2 regions of the Peribacillus sp. B-H-3 genome follow, and region 1 is predicted to be linked to the other one. Evidence: riboswitches for the same ligand, from Rfam matches in the RefSeq annotation. Region 1 holds a riboswitch; the other holds the start of a gene.
The links. Region 1 has a riboswitch for glycine ahead of gcvT (glycine cleavage system aminomethyltransferase GcvT). Riboswitches for the same ligand answer to the same signal wherever they lie in the genome.
Positions count from the first base shown of each region.

Region 2: another riboswitch for glycine. It lies ahead of ACN6MY_RS01610 (amino acid permease); the one in region 1 lies ahead of gcvT (glycine cleavage system aminomethyltransferase GcvT).

Region 1 covers NZ_CP183879.1:3,548,863-3,558,717, reverse strand. The annotation lists gene comGF (competence type IV pilus minor pilin ComGF) at 1-248, shown strand, start outside; gene comGG (competence type IV pilus minor pilin ComGG) at 241-621, shown strand; gene ACN6MY_RS17645 (YqzE family protein) at 673-849, shown strand; gene ACN6MY_RS17640 (YqhG family protein) at 929-1,744, opposite strand; gene ACN6MY_RS17635 (DEAD/DEAH box helicase) at 1,722-3,410, opposite strand; glycine riboswitch at 3,682-3,770, shown strand; gene gcvT (glycine cleavage system aminomethyltransferase GcvT) at 3,970-5,076, shown strand; partial or broken gene gcvPA (aminomethyl-transferring glycine dehydrogenase subunit GcvPA) at 5,094-6,439, shown strand; gene gcvPB (aminomethyl-transferring glycine dehydrogenase subunit GcvPB) at 6,432-7,892, shown strand; gene ACN6MY_RS17615 (transposase) at 8,012-8,575, shown strand; gene ACN6MY_RS17610 (IS3 family transposase) at 8,539-9,405, shown strand; gene ACN6MY_RS17605 (NUDIX hydrolase) at 9,609-9,855, shown strand, end outside.
Region 2 covers NZ_CP183879.1:355,054-364,908, forward strand. The annotation lists gene htpG (molecular chaperone HtpG) at 1-826, opposite strand, end outside; partial or broken gene ACN6MY_RS01580 (NAD(P)H-dependent oxidoreductase) at 1,184-1,550, shown strand; gene ACN6MY_RS01585 (ArsR/SmtB family transcription factor) at 1,613-1,918, opposite strand; gene ACN6MY_RS01590 (SDR family NAD(P)-dependent oxidoreductase) at 1,942-2,706, opposite strand; gene ACN6MY_RS01595 (TrmB family transcriptional regulator) at 2,900-3,658, shown strand; gene ACN6MY_RS01600 (MFS transporter) at 3,786-4,961, shown strand; gene ACN6MY_RS01605 (neutral zinc metallopeptidase) at 5,023-5,868, opposite strand; gene ACN6MY_RS01610 (amino acid permease) at 6,133-7,479, opposite strand; glycine riboswitch at 7,685-7,764, opposite strand; gene ACN6MY_RS01615 (amidohydrolase) at 8,294-9,445, shown strand; gene ACN6MY_RS01620 (hypothetical protein) at 9,632-9,855, opposite strand, start outside.

The DNA of each region.
Region 1 (9,855 bases):
CAACAAGCCAGGAGGCATCCGGTGACACGGTGTATTTAGTCATCGGAAGCGATGTGGTAACAATCGAGAAATATCAGGATAAATTAAGAAGGAAGTTGAACGGGGTAGGCTATGAGGTTCTTTTGCAGAACATAAAAAGCTTTTATGCAAAAAAAGAGGGGAAGTCGATTGTTTTGACAGTGACAGACAAGGAAGGGGCTTCCTTTTCAAGAATTCTGAGGCCCTATATAACGAGCAGGAATGAATAATCAAAAAGGCATGGTTTTTCCGATAATGATGGTGGTTGCTGCAGCTTTCATTTCAGCAGCACTATTTGCGATCGACCAGTATGTACCTGATAGGAAATTTCACAAAGAGACAGAAGAAAAGCTTGTGAACGACCATTTGCTGAAGCTTGCAGCTAAGGATCTTTCTATAATGCTGCCTCAGGATATTACAGGGAAAATCAGCACCGGAATTTTCTTTTATCAAAATGGGGACGTGTATTATCAGGTGAAAAAACAAGGCCTGGCAATCGTTCAGGTGACGATTTTCGCCACTACAAAGTCCGGGCGCAGAAGTGAATCCATTTTTATTTTTAATCTATCTTCAGCCAAAATCACTGAATGGAGGGAGAGGTAGGCGTGTATAAAAAGCTGGCGATCTGTGCATACTTGCTAATGGGTGATAAAGATGTCAGCGAATGATTATATTAAATTTTTAACGCAGCAGTTTGTGATGTATACAAATGTGCCAAAAAATCAGCGCAAAGAGCAAAAGCAGATGAAAAAGGAAAACAAGCAGCCCTTTATGAGCACCTGGTTTGGCATTATGCCTTTTGCTTTAAAAATGCTGATTAAAAGGAAGTAAACATGCCCTTTCCTGCCGAAAGGGTATGTTTATTGGAATAACCGGATAACAGGAAGGGGGTCCCTGCTAACCGGTTTTTTTATGCATGATTTTTTTGCCGGTAAAAGGAATCTGTTAAGTAAAATAATCCGCCATTTACAATGGAGATGTCGATTTTCGGTTCATATTGAGCCCGAAGCGCTTCTTTTTCTGTATAATAGCTTTCATTTTTTTCTTCCATATCTTCATAGAAATGCTCCAGGAGCTGAAGATCTGCATTCCAGCGGTTTATCGCTTCTTCTGCCCAGGAATGGTCATCACCTTCCACATAGTTTTTCCGGATGAAGGTATCCAGGCGCGACAGCCCGCTTTTATGCTTGATAAGCGGCGAAAGCGTAAAGGAAAAATCCGGAATTTTCGGTGTCATTTTTAAGGAGAGGACTTTATCATGAAATTCATCCAGCACTTCTCCTGAGATTAAATTGAGGGCAACAGATAAGAAGACATCTTTCTTCCTGTCGCACTGATAAGAAACCTTCACATTCAAATTCAGCCAAGGATACAGGGAGTGTTTGGCTGTTCCTTGCTGTGCAATGTCTTCATAAAGCCTGATGAATCCTGCAAGCTCCTTTGTAGAAGCAAAAATCTGGTGAAGACGCGGCGAACCGAAGTGTATCACTTCGCCTTTAAGATCTTCAGGTGCTTTAGCTGAATCCGTAATTAATGTCAGCTTCTGAGGGTTGGGCTCGCCGCCGGTTTTTTCAAGATAGTGCCAATAAAAAGGGCGGTTCATCAGCGCTTTATCCATTTCCACCGTAAGCTGGACAACCAGATGGGAGCTGTGGTCCTCAAGAATTTCACACTGGTTGGACTGGAAGTACTGTTTTAGGAACTCATGGATTTCCTGCTGCTGCAAAGTGATCACCATCCTTCATTTCCTGCGCGAATTTAATAAGCGACGAAAGATTCTCCATTTTTATTTTCATTTCGCCTTCTGTCCGGGATTCCCCGACAACATCCACCAGATATTCCTCTATATTTCCGATATCCAATTTTGTCAGGATATCATCAAGCTCGCCGATCACCTTTTCAAATAAATTGATTTTTTCATACAAAAGCTTCAGGATATGTTCTTCGACTGTATCCTGGGTGGCAAAGTTATAAATTCTTACATCTTCCTTTTGCCCAAGCCTGTGAATCCGGCCGATTCTTTGTTCAAGCCGCATCGGGTTCCACGGGAGGTCAAAATTGATCAGATGATGGCAAAATTGAAGGTTGATTCCTTCGCCGCCTGCTTCTGTTGCAATCAAAACCTGTGTCCGGTTTTGGAAGAGCTCTCGCATCCAATCCTTTTTACCTCGTTTGAAGCCACCCCTGAAGGGAACGGAATTGATGCCATGCTGCTGCAGGTACCACTGCAGATAAAGCTGTGTTGCCCGGTATTCTGTGAAAATGATCACTTTATCATTAATTTTCTGGATCAGCTCTAGTGCCTTCTCAGCCTTGGAGTTCCGTTCTGTTTCATTCACCAGTGTGAATAAATGATCAAGTCTTGCTGAAAATTCCTCTGGAGGATTTTCATATTTTCCTTTCATCTTCTTTAATGTATAAAAAACAGCTTCCCGGCTGCTGCATGCTTCTCTTTGCAGCGTGAGCGACGAAAAGGCACTTCCGGTTTTTTCTCCTGAGTCCGGCTTGAAATTCGTGACTCCATCATATAGGGCACGCTCTGTAGGAGACAGCTCGATGATGATGGTTTCCACAATCCTTTTGGTCCACTCGATGCCGGTATCGGCCCGGCGATTTCGAATCATGACTGTATTTACCAGTTCTTTCAGATGTTCATCATCATTCAGGCTTCTGCCTTTGCCTTTATATTTCTCGGCAAACAGTGCGGCATTGCCCAGGTGGCCCGGCTTCAGCAGGGAAACAAGATGGAAGATTTCCTCCGGTTTATTCTGAATTGGTGTTGCCGTCAGAAGCAGGCAAAACTTCTTCTTCAAATTCTGTGCAAACTCATAGTTTTTAGTTTTATTGTTCTTGAGTTTATGTGCTTCATCAATAATGATCATATCGTATTCCTGCTGAAAGATGATGTCGCGGTGCGGATCTCGCTTTGCCGTATCGATCGAAGACACCACACAATCACAGGCTTCCCACACATAGCTTTTTTTCTGGGCAACTGCAGGAATGTGAAACTTGGTATTCAGTTCAAACGCCCATTGGCTGACAAGGGAAGCGGGTACAAGAATCAGGACTTTTTTGACCAGGCCGCGGATCATGTATTCCTTTAATATAAGCCCTGCTTCAATCGTCTTTCCAAGCCCTACCTCATCGGCAAGGATCGCTTTTCCATTCATTTCTTCCACTACCTGTTTTGCTGCCTCAAGCTGATGGGGCAGCGGGACTAATTGCGGCAGATGCTTTGGCGCCTGCAGACCTTCAAAATCCGGGACAACGAGCTGCCTTTCGATATCTGCGGCCAGTTTATACAAGTCCCAGTTAGCCCATGGCCCGTCTTTCTCAATCTTTTGTAAAAACTCTTCTCCCCAGTCTTGATCGAAGCTTATTTCAATCTTCATGGTCTTGCCCCCTAAGCAGAATGAATAATGTGATATCTATAAAATCGAGCTAAACACGAACATTAGAAGGTAGAAAAATAAAATTAGTAAGTTGTTTGCGTTTTCAAGATAAAAGTTATTGCGGAAAAAACATTCTTAATGGTAGGATGGGAATAGAATTTGAGTTTTACAAATTTTCATACTGGCAGAAAACATAACTGCAGCCTCTGATAAATGATTAGATTGCTGGTTTTCTCATAGTATGTACAATGGGTCTTTAAAATATAAGCGGATGAAGGCATGGGGAGAGACTGCATGGCGCAGCGCCGAAGGAGCAAGCTTAACAGCGAATCTCTCAGGCAAAAGAACTCTTGCTGGACGCAGCTCTGGAGAGAGTCCACGTTACGGGACCACCAAAGGGGAAAGCCTACTAAAGGTAAACTTTCAGGTTTCAGGACAGAGAATTATGCCCAAACAGGGCAGCTCTGTCCTTTTTTATGCCCTTTTTTCTAAGAAAGCTGAAACGTTGTATGAGCCGCAAAAGAAAGATTTTTAATCTTATTTTTAAGGAGGCAGCATTTTGACAGAATTAAAAAGAACACCATTATTCGAAGTGTACCGTGAGAGCGGGGGCAAAACGATTGATTTTGGCGGGTGGGAATTGCCTGTCCAGTTTTCCGGAATAAAGGAAGAGCATGAAACGGTCCGGACCAAAGCGGGGCTATTCGATGTATCTCATATGGGTGAATTTGAAGTGAAGGGACCCGGAAGCATTGAATTTCTTCAGAAGATGCTGACAAATGATATCCTGAAGCTGCAGCCCGGCGGAGCCCAATATACAGCCATGTGCTATGAAAATGGCGGAACTGTTGATGATTTGATCGTTTATAAAAAATCGGATGAAGAATATCTTCTGGTAGTAAATGCTGCTAATATCGATAAAGATTTTGAGTGGCTTCAGGCCAGCTTAATAGAGAATGTTGAATTGACAAATGTTTCTTCTCATTATGCCCAGCTTGCACTTCAGGGCCCGGCAGCGGAAACCGTGCTTCAAAAATTATCTAAAAATACTGATTTGAGTGAAATAGGGTTTTTTAAATTCAAGGATGATGTTGATTTGAACGGAGTCACAGCGCTCGTTTCAAGAACGGGCTATACAGGCGAGGACGGATTTGAAATTTATTGTGAAAGTGAATCCGGGCCAGCTCTTTGGAGAGAGATCCTTGCTGCAGGCAAGGAGGAAGGCATCCTTCCTATTGGCCTTGGAGCCCGGGATACGCTCCGGTTTGAAGCTAATCTTGCTCTTTACGGACAGGAGCTTACGGCTGATATCACTCCGATTGAAGCGGGAATCGGCTTTGCTGTCAAAACCGATAAAGAGGCAGATTTCTACGGGAAATCTGTTTTAAAGAAGCAAAAAGAAGAAGGAGCCCCAAGAAGAAGCGCTGGAATTGAAATGATAGACAGAGGGATTCCGCGCCATGGCTACCCTGTATTTGCCGAGGGAGAGCAGATTGGTGAAATCACTACAGGCACCCAGTCTCCGACACTGAAGAAAAATTTGGGACTTGCCCTATTAAAAAGGGAGTTCACTGAAATTGGCACAGAAGTGGAAGTCGAAATAAGATCAAAAAGATTAAAAGCTAAAGTCATAGCAACACCTTTTTATAAAAAACCGAGAAAATAGAGGGGAATGAATGTTACATGACGCATCGCTATTTGCCGATGACAGAGCAAGACAAAAAAGAAATGCTGGCTGAAATCGGTGTTTCAGCCGTTGATGAGCTTTTCAGCGACATACCGGAAAAAGTCCGTTTCCAGGGTGAATATAACATCAAACCGGCCAAAGCCGAATCATCTCTCATTAAAGAGCTTTCAAGAATGGCTTCGAAAAATGCCGACACAAAAAGCTATGCATCTTTTCTTGGTGCAGGTGTTTATGATCATTATGCTCCTATTATTGTTGATCATGTCATTTCACGTTCAGAGTTTTATACAGCATATACACCATACCAGCCAGAAATCTCGCAGGGTGAGCTGCAGGCGATTTTTGAGTTCCAGACTATGATCTGTGAGTTGACTGGGATGGATGTTGCCAATTCCTCCATGTATGACGGAGGCACGTCCCTTGCTGAAGCGGCCATGTTAAGCACCGGGCATACCAAAAGAAAGAAAATCCTGCTTTCCAGCGCTGTGCACCCTGAATCCAGGGAAGTCGTCAAATCATACGCAAAAGGCCAGAATGTGGAGGTCATTGAAATTCCTTTCAGTGACGGAATTACCGACCTTGAGGCATTAAAAGAGCAGATGGCAGATGATATTGCAGGGGTTATCGTCCAGTATCCGAATTTCTTCGGCCGTATTGAACCGCTGAAAGAAATAGAAGAAATTGTTCATTCTGTGAAATCCATGTTTATTGTTTCATCGAATCCGCTTGCACTCGGGGCATTGACGCCTCCAGGCAAATTCGGGGCCGATATCGTTGCCGGCGATGCCCAGCCATTCGGGATCCCTCAGGCTTTTGGTGGTCCTCACTGCGGCTATTTTGCCGTAACGAATAAATTAATGCGCAAGGTTCCAGGGCGTCTTGTCGGCCAGACAGTGGACGAAGACGGAAAACGCGGATTTGTGCTTACCTTGCAAGCGAGAGAACAGCATATCAGGAGAGACAAGGCAACATCCAACATTTGCTCGAACCAGGCCTTGAATGCCCTTGCCGCTTCAGTAGCCATGACAGCACTTGGCAAAAAAGGCGCGAAGGAAATTGCTGTGCAAAATATCCAAAAAGCCTTTTATGCGAAGAAGGCACTGAAGGAGAGGGGTCTGGAAGTTATTTTTGATGGCCCGTCATTTAATGAATTTGTCGTTAAACTTCCTGCATCTTATGAAGAAATCAATCAAAATTTATTTGAAAAAGGCATCATCGGCGGTTTCGATTTGGGCCGGATTATCCTGATTTAAAAGATCACATGCTTGTAGCGGTCACAGAATTAAGGACGAAAGAGGAAATTGACGCTTTTGCCAAAGAACTGGGGGAGAGCCATGAATAACCAAGATCAGCCATTAATTTTTGAATTAAGTAAACCAGGAAGAATTGGCTATAGCCTGCCTGAAATGGATATTGAAGAAGCAAAGCTTGAAGACTTGCTTCCTGAAGGATATCTAAGGGAAGAAGAAGCAGAGCTTCCTGAAGTTTCAGAGCTCGACATCATGCGCCATTATACAGCTCTGTCCCACAGGAATCATGGTGTTGATTCAGGTTTTTATCCGCTCGGTTCATGTACAATGAAGTATAATCCGAAAATCAATGAACAGGCAGCCCGCATCTCAGGCTTTGCCCATATCCATCCGCTTCAGGATGAAGGCACCGTCCAGGGAGCGCTTGAACTGATGTATGACCTGCAGGAGCATCTTATTGAAATCACTGGCATGGATCAGGTAACCCTGCAGCCTGCAGCTGGTGCTCACGGGGAATGGACAGGTTTGATGATGATCCGTGCTTTCCATGAGGCAAATGGAGATCATGGGCGTACAAAGGTAATCGTCCCGGATTCTGCGCATGGAACAAACCCTGCTTCAGCAACAGTAGCTGGCTTTGAGACGGTCACTGTAAAATCCGATGAAAATGGACTGGTCGATCTTGAGGATTTAAGAAGGGTTACTGGTCCTGATACAGCAGCATTGATGCTCACCAACCCAAATACACTGGGCTTATTTGAAGAAAATATTCTTGAAATGGCTGCGGTTATCCATGAAGCAGGTGGAAAGCTGTATTATGACGGAGCCAACTTGAATGCGGTACTGTCTAAGGCACGCCCTGGCGACATGGGATTTGACGTGGTGCATTTAAATCTGCACAAAACATTTACAGGCCCTCATGGCGGCGGCGGACCCGGCTCAGGCCCGGTTGGTGTGAAAAGCGACCTTATTCCGTTCTTGCCAAAGCCGCTGGTTGTAAAGAAAGACGGAGCGTACGGCTTTGATCATGACCGCCCACAATCGATCGGCCGTGTAAAGCCTTATTACGGCAACTTTGGAATCAATGTCAGGGCATATACGTATATCCGTTCAATGGGGCCGGATGGACTCAAGGCCGTAACGGAAAATGCAGTCATTAATGCGAATTACATGATGCGCAGGCTGGCACCGTACTATGACCTGCCGTTTGACAGGCATTGCAAGCATGAATTTGTCATCAGCGGAAGGCGCCAGAAAAAGCTGGGAGTACGGACCCTTGATATTGCAAAAAGGCTGCTTGATTTTGGATACCATCCGCCAACCATCTACTTCCCATTGAATGTGGAAGAATGCATGATGATTGAACCGACGGAAACAGAATCCAAGGAAACTCTTGATGCATTTATTGATGCGATGATCCAGATAGCTAAGGAAACAGAGGAAAACCCTGAAATCGTGCAGGAAGCCCCGCATACAACCGTCATTAAACGGCTGGATGAAACACTCGCTGCCAGAAAGCCGGTCCTCAGGTATTTAAAGCAATAAGGCAAGGCAGCATAAAATCTTTTTGATCTATTGATAGGCCTAACTACAAAGAAGCCGTACTTATTGGTACCGACCCCCGAAAGTTAGAGTGAAAAAATCGAACTTTCGGGGGTGTTTTTATGGCTAAATATAGTGAAGAATTTAAAATAAAGCTTGTCACCGAGTATTTAGATGGAAATCTTGGCTATAAATCATTGGCAAAAAAATATAATATGGGCAGCCAGACACCAATCGTGGAATGGGTAAAAGTCTATAAATCTCAGGGGATGGAAGGATTAAAACGAAGAAAGACGAAGAAGGAGTATTCTGTTCAATTTAAATTAGATACGATACAATTTATGTTACGTACAGGTACTTCTTATTTAGAAACTGCTGTTCAATTCAATTTGAACCACCCTTCCTTGACTAGACGCTGGATGAAAACATTTCAAGAACAGGGAGTAGAAGGCCTGAAACTAAAATCAAAGGGGCGGCCTTCTATGTCTAAGAAACCCAATAATCAGAAGAAAAAAGAAGAAAAAAAGGGAACACGAGAAGAAGAGTTAGAACGTGAGAATGAACTACTAAGACTGGAGAATGCGTATCTAAAAAAGCTAAAAGCTTTTCGCGAGAATCCGAACGCCTTTCACGAAAAGCACAAACTAAGATGGCATTCGAACTTAAAGAAGAAGGATTTCGATTAAAAGATATTCTCTTTGTTGTAGGAATTCCAGAAGCAACTTATCACTATCATGTGAAAAGTTTTGGTAAAGAAGACCCGGATATAAAATTAAAAGAACTCATTGCACACCTATTTAAAAAGTTTTATGAACGCTACGGTTATAAACGTATTTCTACGGAATTAAAGAAACTAGGACACCTTGTCAATCATAAAAAAGTCTATCGTATTATGCGGGAGCTAGGATTAAAATGTGTGAAATTCATGCGAAAATCTCGTACTTATAATTCCTATAAGGGGACGATTGGAAAGGTAGCGAAAAATCGATTATCTCGCCGTTTTAGCACACCTGTCCCTCTTCAAAAATTAGTAACCGATATTACAGAATTCAAATGTCTAGGCGGAGAGAAATTATATGTAAATCCGATTCTTGACCTTTATAACGGAGAAATTGTTGCGTTTGAAATAGGGAAACGTCCAACGTTAGATCTTGTCATGAAACCTTTGAAAGAAACATTAGAGGTACTAAAGAATCATGCGACCTATCGCACCACGATCCATTCCGATCAAGGCTGGCACTATCAACACAACAAATGGGTGAGGACGTTAAAAGAGAATAAAATATTTCAAAGTATGTCACGTAAAGCAACCTGCGCAGACAACGCTTCGATGGAGAATTTCTTTGGCATTTTAAAGCAAGAAATGTATTATGGGGAAAAACTAGTAAGTTATGAAGAATTAAAAAGTGGAATAGAAGAATATATCCACTGGTATAACAATGAACGATCAAAAACAAAATTAGCTGGATTGAGTCCAGTCGAATACCGAACTCAATCTAGCCAATCAGCTGCATAATAAAACTCTAACTTTTGGGGGTAACCACCATTCCATGTTTTTGGAATAAGTACGGCTTTTTCATGATTGGCCACACAACGGCTAGCAAGGTGATTGTTGAAAGAGCCTGTTCAGCAAATGCGACTTATGATATTCTTTATTTATCAAAATTTTCCAAATGATTAGCTTTTCCGTTAAAGAACATAAAGAAATGGGGTATTCAATTGGTACAGAGCACACAAAATATTTACTCACCTCCAAAACATATAGTTTCAGCAGCGACTATTGTATTGAATGAACAAAAGGAAATTCTATTAATAAAGGGACCTAGAAGAGGCTGGGAAATGCCAGGCGGACAAGTTGAAGAAGGAGAATCTTTGAAAGAGGCTGCAATAAGGGAAACAAAGGAAGAGACAGGTATTGATATTGAGGTCTTAAAATTTTGTGGAATATACCAAAATGTGAACTCTT
Region 2 (9,855 bases), 1.5 Mb from region 1:
ATCCGTCCACATTGATATGAATATGCTTGAGCGGCTTGTCGAAGCCATAGTGCTTTTCAGAATAAAATTTCTCGTAATCCTCAGATGTAAGCTCACTTTTATTCTTTTTCCAAATAGGTACCATGCTGTTGATGATCTGCTCCACCAGAACTTGTTCATATTCATTTTCGCTGCCATCTTTCGGCTTGCTTTCTGTTAGGTCCATTTTGATAGGATAACGGATGAAGTCAGAGTATTTTTTAATGATTTCTTTTAATCTGTACTCGTCCAGGTATTCATCATAGTTTTCGTCTTCTGTATTTTGTTTTATATTTAAAATGATTTCTGTACCCACAGAGTCCTTTGTGCAGGTCTCAATCGTATAGCCGTCAGAGCCAGTGGATTCCCACTTATAAGCCTCATCACTGCCTATGGTCCTGCTGATTACGGTAACTACATCAGCTACCATAAAGGCTGCATAAAACCCGACTCCGAACTGGCCGATAATATCATGGCCATCTTTCAGTTCATTCTCGCTTTTAAAAGCCAAAGAGCCGCTTTTCGCAATAATCCCCAGATTGTTCTCAAGCTCTTCCCTTGTCATGCCGATGCCCGAATCCGCAATTTTCAGTGTGCGGCTTTCCTTATCTGCTGCAACTTTTATGTAATAGCTGTCTGGGTCGAAGCTTAAGGAATCATCTGTTAATGATTTATAATAGATTTTGTCGATAGCATCGCTGGCATTTGAAATCAGTTCTCTCAAGAAAACTTCCCGTTTTGAATAGATGGAGTTGATCATCATTTCTAACAATCTTTTAGATTCTGCTTTAAATTGCTTTTTTTCCATTTTCTCTTTCCCCTCTCAAAACCTTCTGGCAGAATGGACCAGCCAGTTAATCAGTACCTATTTCACTAATTAAATATCATATCTGCCGGAATGTGTCAATATTTAGAAATTACTTTCGGCTTATCTAAAGCAAAAGGACAGCTGAATGCCTCTTAAAAGGTTTATTTGATTTTGACGACAATTTTTCCTTTAACAAGCGTTCTGAAAGGCAAATTAGCGCGTCTGCAGTTTCTTCCAAAGAAATGTTTAGCATGGATACTCTTGATTAAATCCGGAAGCCGTCGAAATGACTGTTTTCCTGTCCAGCTTTGCCCGCTGTGGTACTGGCATATGGGAAAGTAGATGTTTTATTATATAATGCTTCTGCAGCACGATAGAGTCGTCTTTCAGTTTCCATTTTACTGGTACAGCAGCCCTTCTCTGCTGAAGGAGTGGCAGGATGCTGTGCTCCTTACGGATGGGCTTACGGCTCAGAAGGAACCAAATTGCATGGAAAAGAGTTAATTCTCGCCATTTCTACCGGCGGACCAGAAGAGGCCTATAAAGCAGGAGGGTATAATCAATTCACCATGGATGATTAACAAAGCCATTTCAGGCGACAGCCAACCTCACAGGCATGAAAATGCTGCCTCCCTTCTTTACACAGGGTGTGCGGCTATTGACTCATGAACAAATTCAGGAAAGTGCTGAAAAATTGGCACAGCATCTTCAAGCTGCTTATTAATAAACAAACAAGAGGATGAACGGTACCGTTCATCCTTTCTTTACATCCTTTAATCAGCCTAGTTACAGAAGGCACTCGCTCTCAACCACGCTGATCAGCTGCTTCAGCTGTGCCACGCTTTGGTCTAAAGAAAGCGAGTAGCATCGCTGTGTGCCTTTTTGCTCAATTTCAACAAGATGATTGTCCCGCATGATTTTTAAATGATGGGAAATGGCCGGCCTTGATAAATTGGACTGCTCAGCAATTTCATTTACGCTTAAGCGCTCCCTCTCTGCCAGCAAAAGGATGATATCCTGCCTTGCCGGGTCGCTCAGTGCATTAAATAGCGGTATACATGCCCGGAATACATCAATAGCTTTGGTTTCCATACTTTCCTCCACCTTTCATTTCCTTACTTTTCACCCGCAACATACTTGGCGACTTTTGCTGCCATGCTTCTGGGCATAAATTTAGCGCCAATGGCACCCGCCTTATTTAATCCGCCAGTCACAATGACGCGTTTTCCTTTCATCAGGGCAGCATATCCTTTTTTAGCCACGTCATCTGAAGCCATTGCCCTGCTGAACATTTTTGTGCCCTCAACATTTGCAACAGCCCCGAAGTTGGTGCTCGTTGCACCCGGACAGAGGGCTGTTACAGTGACACGGCTTCCGGCCAGCTCCTCAGAAAGTGCTTCTGAAAAAGAAAGCACAAAAGCCTTTGACGCATAATACACAGCCATCAGCGGCCCCGGCTGGAAGGCAGCTGTGCTGGCTACATTCAGGATTCGGCCGCTTTCCCGCAGCTTCATTCCGGATAATGCGTAATGTGTCAGTTCTGTCAGTGCCGCGATATTTAATGAAATCATGTTCATTTGCTTTTGGATATCGAGTTCATCGAACTTGCCCATCAAGCCAAATCCCGCATTATTGACCAAAACATCAATCGCAATTCCCTTCCTTTCCGTTTCCTCAAATACCTCTTTTGCCGCACCGGGCACACTTAAATCTTTAGCAATGACCGTCACTTCTATTTTAGGAAGGGATTTTTTGATTTCCTGAAGCCTTTGGCTGTTTCTTGCGACTAACACAAGATTATATCCATCTTTTGCAAACAATTGTACAAAGTCATAGCCCAAACCGCTTGTTGCCCCTGTAATAAGTGCTGTTTTCGTCATATTAAATCCCTCCATCTATTTATATTAGTTCGTATGTTCAAACGTTTAAACATATAATAAGTGAAATATCCTTTTAAGTCAACCTGGTTCCTTTTCACGCTGCCTTCATCTGCAGATATTTCTTGTTTCTGAATTCTGATAGTATAATACTTAGATGATAGAAAAAGGTCCCATTTTTGGTCAGGAGGGCAATATGTTACAGAAATTCGGCTATTCCCAATATGAAAGCCAAGTATATGAAACTCTTTTGTCGAGTCAGGAATCTATGGATGCAACCGCCATTGTCACACATTCACAGGTGCCAAAGGCTAAGGTATATGAAGTGCTGAATCGAATGATTGATAAAGGACTGATCATGAATACCGTTTCTGAAAAGAAGAAGCTGTACTACGCTGTCCCGCTTGAAGCAGTAATAAAAAAATTAACCTATGAGTTTGAACAAAGTGTTGAATCGCTAAAGCAGAAGAAAATCCAGCGTTCTTATACAGATGACCGTGTTTGGAGCTTAAAAGCCCGCTCTACAATTTTCGCTCAAATTGAAACGATGCTCCAGCAGGCACATACCTCTATTCTCATGTCATCCTGGAGTGAAAATCTGGTTCCTTATCTCCCTATCCTGGAGCAGAAGGAACGAGAAGGTCTCGAGGTCGAAATTCTCACCATCGGGAATATTGAAACCTCATTATCCCGTGTTCATACGCTTGTGCCATTAGATGAGCATGAGCGGCTGGAGAAATCCCACCTGCTTGTAATTGATCAGCAGGATGCCGTCTTTGCTGGTATCGAACATGATCAATGGAAAGCCATCAAAACCATGAGCCAGCCTTTTGTTAAGTTTTTTACAGATTTCTTTTATCATGATGCAGCTCTTACAACCATTACCGAGCGTTTCCATGATCAGCTTGTCCATGACGAAGTGACAAAGAAACTTTTGACTCGTTTGCGCTACTAAGAAGGTAAAATCAAGAAGCAAAAATGTTCTTCTTTAGAGCATTTTGCTTCTTTTTTATTTTCCACTTGTTATTCTTTTTGAAAAAGGTTACTATTCCTGTAGTAACTTTTCAAAAGGAGGATATAATGTGAATCCAAAAATTTATATTCTTGCCGTTTCGTGCTTCGTAATTGGAACCGTGGAGCTCATTATCGGCGGGATTTTAGATATCATTTCAAAGGACCTAGGGATTTCTGTAAGTACAGCGGGCAATCTTATTACGATATATTCTGTCTTCTTTGCTCTATCCGCCCCTATTCTTTTGAATGCAACAGCTAGGTTTGAGCGGAAGAAAACATATTTATGGACTTTATTTGCCTTTTTTCTCAGCAACATTTTGTCTGCCTTTAGCGTCAATTACGGAATGCTCTTTACAGGGCGGATTGTCGCTGCCATGAGCGGGTCCTTTTTAGTTGTCCTTTCGACCACAATGGCATCCCGCATGGTGGCACCGGAATTCAAAGGGCGGGCAATCGGCACTATTTTCATGGGAATCAGCGCTTCCCTGGTTTTAGGAATACCGATTGGCATTTTAGTGGGTAATGCCTATGGCTGGCGTGCGGTTTTCATTCTTATTGCCGTGCTGACTGCTGTCATCATGATTGGTGTTCAGGTCATGCTTGAAAAGGCCGCACCGCCTCCAGTCATCTCCCTGCGCGTGCAGCTTCGTTCATTAAAAGAAGCTAAAATTGTCGCTACCCAGCTTTCATCAGGGTTTTTATTAGCCGGACACCTGACTTTATATGCCTATTTAACTCCATTCTTGCGCACCGCCCTGCATCTGAATACCGCAATGGTCACAGCTATGTATCTTGTCTTTGGAATTGCGGCTGTTGCGGGAGGCGGAATCGGGGGCTTCAGCTCTGATAAGTGGGGTTCAAAGAAATCCATTTTAACCATTATTACTTTATTCTTCGTGATGATGCTCTTGATTCCGTTTAGTGTCGAGTGGCCCATATATCTGTTCACCGCAGTTATTATCTTATGGAGCGCTTTGAGCTGGGCAATTTCGCCTGCCCAAAACAATTTTATTATCCAAATGGCACCGCATAATTCAGACATCCTGTTAAGCTTGAACACGACCGCCAGCCATCTCGGCATTGCGCTGGGATCCTTCATTGGAGGCATTGTCATTGAACATACCTCGATTATATATAATGCCTGGGTCGGTGCCGTTTTCGTATTGATCGCTTTGCTATGTTCCATCTTCTCCGTTACACGGCATAGTGAATCTCAAAATGCCGAAAAGTATATTCACTCATAATAAAAAAAGCTGTCCTAAAAAGGTCTCATTTCAGCCTTTTCGGGACAGCTTTTTTCATGTGTCACAGATTTTTAGCAGAAAACGTATCTCCGCCTTCTATCGTGCCAGATTGGAAGCCTTTATTAAACCAGCGCTTCCTTTGTTCGGATGTTCCGTGTGTAAAGCTCTCCGGCACCGCATAGCCTTGAGCCTTTTTTTGAATATTATCATCACCGACCGCATTCGCTGCGTTTAAAGCTTCTTCAAGATCGCCCTTTTCCAGCAAATTCATATCCTTTGCATGGCTGGCCCAGACACCGGCCAGGTAATCTGCCTGCAATTCAAGCCGAACTGAATATTTATTATACTCGTTTTGGCTGACCTGCTGCCTATTCGGCATTTCCTTTTCTGTTGTTCCGAGCAGGGTCTGGACATGATGCCCCACCTCGTGGGCAATTACATATGCCATGGCAAAATCACCGGGAGCCTTGAACTTCTGCTTCAATTCCTCATAAAAACTGAGATCAATATACAGCTTCTGATCACCCGGACAATAAAAAGGTCCTACCGCTGATCCGGCTGTACCGCAAGCAGAATCAACACTGCCGGAATACAGCACAAGTGTTGGCTTTTTATAGGTAAGGCCTTCTTTCTTGAATACATCTGTCCAGACATCCTCTGTATCTGCAAGAACAACAGATACGAACTGTGAAAGCTCCTTCTCCTGTGCACTTTCCTCATACGGTGCATTTGTCCCGGATTCTGGAGCATTCATCATGCTATTTAAAAGATCACTTGGATTCCCCCCAAGCAAGGTCACAAGAAGCAAAATGACAATTCCGCCAATCCCGCCTCCAACAAGCGTTTTGCTGCCCATCCCTCTTCTATCCTCAACGTTGGAGCTTTCTCGTCTCCCTTTCCATTTCATGATATTTCCTCCTCTTACACGATTCACAATAAACGAATAAAAAAATTGCTCATCTTCCCTTAGTGTTATACCCGCGATTAACCAGTTTATTTAGCTTTCGTAGAAAATTCTTTTATTTAAGGCTTTGTCCCTGCCCGTTGCCCGTCAGGATTCCCTGCCAATTCGCCATAAAAAAATTCATTACAACCTGCAAAAAGCTGAACCTTAGGAAGAGAGCTCCTTCTGGTTCAGCTTTTTCTTTTGGGAGTGTGCCATCTCCCCGGGTTACTTTTTGCCAGCTGCTCTAGATAAATACACGATAATTAAGAACACAAACCATAAAGGCGTCAGCAATACAGGCAGGCGGGTTGCTTCAGCAAACAGCATGATGATTAAAATGCAAATAAACAATAGTAGAACAATGTAATTAATAAAAGGAGTAAAGGGTGCTTTAAAGCTTGATTTCTTTCTTAAATCCGGACGTTTTCTGCTGTATCTTATATGAGAAATCAAAATGATGCTCCACACCCAAATGAAGCAGATGGCACTAATAGTTGTCACAATGCCAAAGGCTTCGCCAGGTATAAGCTTGCTCAATATGGCCCCAACAGAGAGAACAGCTGCTGAAGTATATAGAGCGCGGCTGGGCACATGGTTTTTATTCAATTTAGCCAGTTTAGCAGGACCGGCGTTATGCCGGCTTAAATTATATAAAATCCTGCTCGTTGAAAACAATCCGCTGTTAAAGGCCGAGGCCGCGGAGGTTAATACCACGAAATTAATAATTCCCGCGGCAACGGGAATGCCCACTAAACTGAACGTTTTTACAAAAGGGCTATTGTCTGCAGACAATTGGTTCCACGGATTGATGCATAAAAGGATGATTAATGCTCCCACATAGAAAAAGAGAATTCTCAGCGGAATTTTGTTAATGGCTGACGGAATATTCTTTTTAGGATCTGCTGTTTCTGCTGCAGAAACACCAATTAATTCGACCCCCACAAACGCAAACACGGCCATCTGAAAGGAAAGCAGGAATCCGGATATCCCATGCGGAAATATCCCTCCAAAATTCCATAGATTTCCCGCGGAAACCGTTCCTGCATCTGTTTTGAACCCAATAATAAGCAAAGCGATCCCGATAAGAATTAAAGCAAGAATGGTAATCACCTTGATTAAGGCAAACCAAAATTCCAATTCTCCAAACAGCTTAACAGTCAACAAATTCAGCCCCAATAAAATGACTAAACAGACGACAGCAGGAACCCACTGCGGAATATGAAACCAGTATTGTACATATACGCCAACCGCTATCATGTCAGCCATAGCAGTCATGATCCAGCAAAACCAATAGGTCCATCCTGTCACAAAGCCAGCCCACGGGCCAATATACTCTTCGGCAAAATCCGTAAAGGACTGATATCCGGCATTAGACAGAAGCAGTTCTCCCAGTGCCCTCATAACGAAAAACAAAGCGACCCCTACGATGAGATAGGCCAGTACGATTGAAGGGCCAGCTAATTGTATCGCTTTTCCTGAGCCAAGAAATAAACCGGTCCCGATTGTGCCGCCAATCGCAATCAGCTGTACATGCCTATTTTTCAGATCTCTCTTTAACTCCTGCTGTTCCATGCTGCATTCCCCCGCTCATATTTAGTTAAAAAAACCTCTTTTAAACGTGCCTGCTGCTCTCCTTTATAACGCCATTCCAATCAGCAAAGCACAAAAATCAACCATGCAATGCCAATAAAAAAAGAGACTGGAGTTCTCCAATCTCATACCACAGAATAATAAATGTTTTTTTTATTATCTTTAAGAAAATAAAAAATTTACGCTTTATTAAACTTCTGTTCTTTTGCCTGAGATAGTGAACCCTTCGGCGCCGCAATAATGTGCGGTCTCTCCAGAAACTGCTCCTGCTAAAGTCTGATCCCCAGCAATCATAGCTTGTTAACTATTTAATTATAATTTCACATTCTATCAATATTTGTCAGACAGAACAAGGATAATTAGCTGGATTTAATAGAAAATGCATGCAAAGAATAGCCATCCGTGCAAATTAACCCTAACAGTTTGGAAAAATAACCCCGGTTTAAGGCTTTCATGTTCTGGAGAAATTATGTAAGGTAAGAAAGTTCCTGGCGTTTTTCACTGAGGCTAAAATTTTTTCCCAGGCGCACCGTCGCTGATATAACGCCCGCCATACTTTCAAAAAATTGTTTTCTTCATTGATTCATATTGAAACAAAGCAGATCATTCACTAATATGTATAATTATAGTGTTCTAAAAATTATTTCTTTTGTAAGGCTCTGTCTAAATTCCTAAAAATCCATACTCGATAACGGGCCTGTACCCTTTTCCCCATTACATTCAATTCTTCTTCATATCGCTCAAAAGAGTTAATACATAATAAGTATGACAGCAAGTAAAGAAAGGGATGGAACATTTGAACTCACAATCACAGCCTTTAACAAATATATTTAAAAAGAAAATATATGAAACTTTCAGCCATCTTCATAAAAACCCGGAGCTTAGCTGGGAAGAATGGAAAACTACAGAATATATTGAGGGCATTTTAAAGGATGCAGGCTGCCATAGGTTAACCACATTTGACGACTGTACAGGTGTGATTGGAGACATGGGGAATTTCAGCGGCAGCCGTCCAATCATTGCCATCCGGGCAGATATGGATGCCCTATACCAGGAAGTAAAGGGTAAAATGCAGGCCAATCACTCCTGCGGACATGATGCCCATATGACACTGGTGTTAGGAGTTTTATGGAGCCTGCAGCATAATGAACATCTGAAGAAACAAATAGGTGTACGCTTTATTTTCCAGCCTGCAGAAGAGGTAGGAGCCGGTGCGCTTAAATTAGCTAAAAAGGGAGTTGTTGCTGAAGCGGATTATTTATATGGAGTCCATCTCCGGCCGATACAGGAGCTTGCAGCAGGTTATGCCGCTCCTGCCATTCTGCACAGTGCGACACGTTCCATCGAGTTTGAAATCCATGGAGAAGATGCCCATGGCGCAAGGCCGCATCTCACACAAAGCGCCATTGAAATTGGCGCCTATATTATGAATGCGATTCACTCTCTATATTTTGATCCCAATATTCCGCATTCCGCGAAGGTGACACGATTTATCTCAGGAGGAAGAAATACAAATATTATTCCCGGAAAAGCTTCCCTTGCCATTGATATGAGGGCACAAACAAATGAACTTATGGAAAAACTCCATAACCGTGTGCTTGATGTCATCCATAATGCACAAGAAGTCTATAAAACAGATATTGAGGTTACCAGCGACCATGGAATAGTGGCTGCAGAATCAAGCCAAGCAGCGCAGGACATTGCAGATAAAGCCATACAGCATATTTTGGGACCTGCAAGAACCGCTCCTCCTGTCGTGACTCCCGGCGGTGATGACTTCCATTTTTATAAAGTGAAAATGCCGGAATTAGAAGCCACAATGATTGGTTTAGGATGCAATCTTCAGCCTGGTTTGCATCATCCTGATATGCATTTTGAGATTGATTCGCTATTTACCGGAATTAACATCTTTAACGAAATTTTGCGCCTGCATAGTCTGGCAGACTAAAGATCGGGGCAGCAGAATTGACGATCTGTCTGCTGCCCTACAACCAAAGAAACAGCCAGGCAACAAGGCTGATTCCGCGAAAAACCCATTCTCCAGCATGAATAACCATAATAAGAATATCACTCTTCTTTGTCCGGGGATCCTAAAAATCCTGTGTTATGAATGATGTATGTTAAGGAATATTCATCAAACACGTTCATAATCCAAATGCCGTCTGAAACAATAAATCAACCCATGTTTATCTACATAGGCATTGAAATTTCTGGTGCTCCCTGTCTGAAGGGTTGAGCCATAGGTTTTTATGAGATTGACTGCTTCGGGCTTCAGCTCATTGATGACATTTTTCTTATTGAATCTTTTCGGAAATGACATGACACCCTTTTTCGACAAAGTTGCAGCTGCTTTTACGG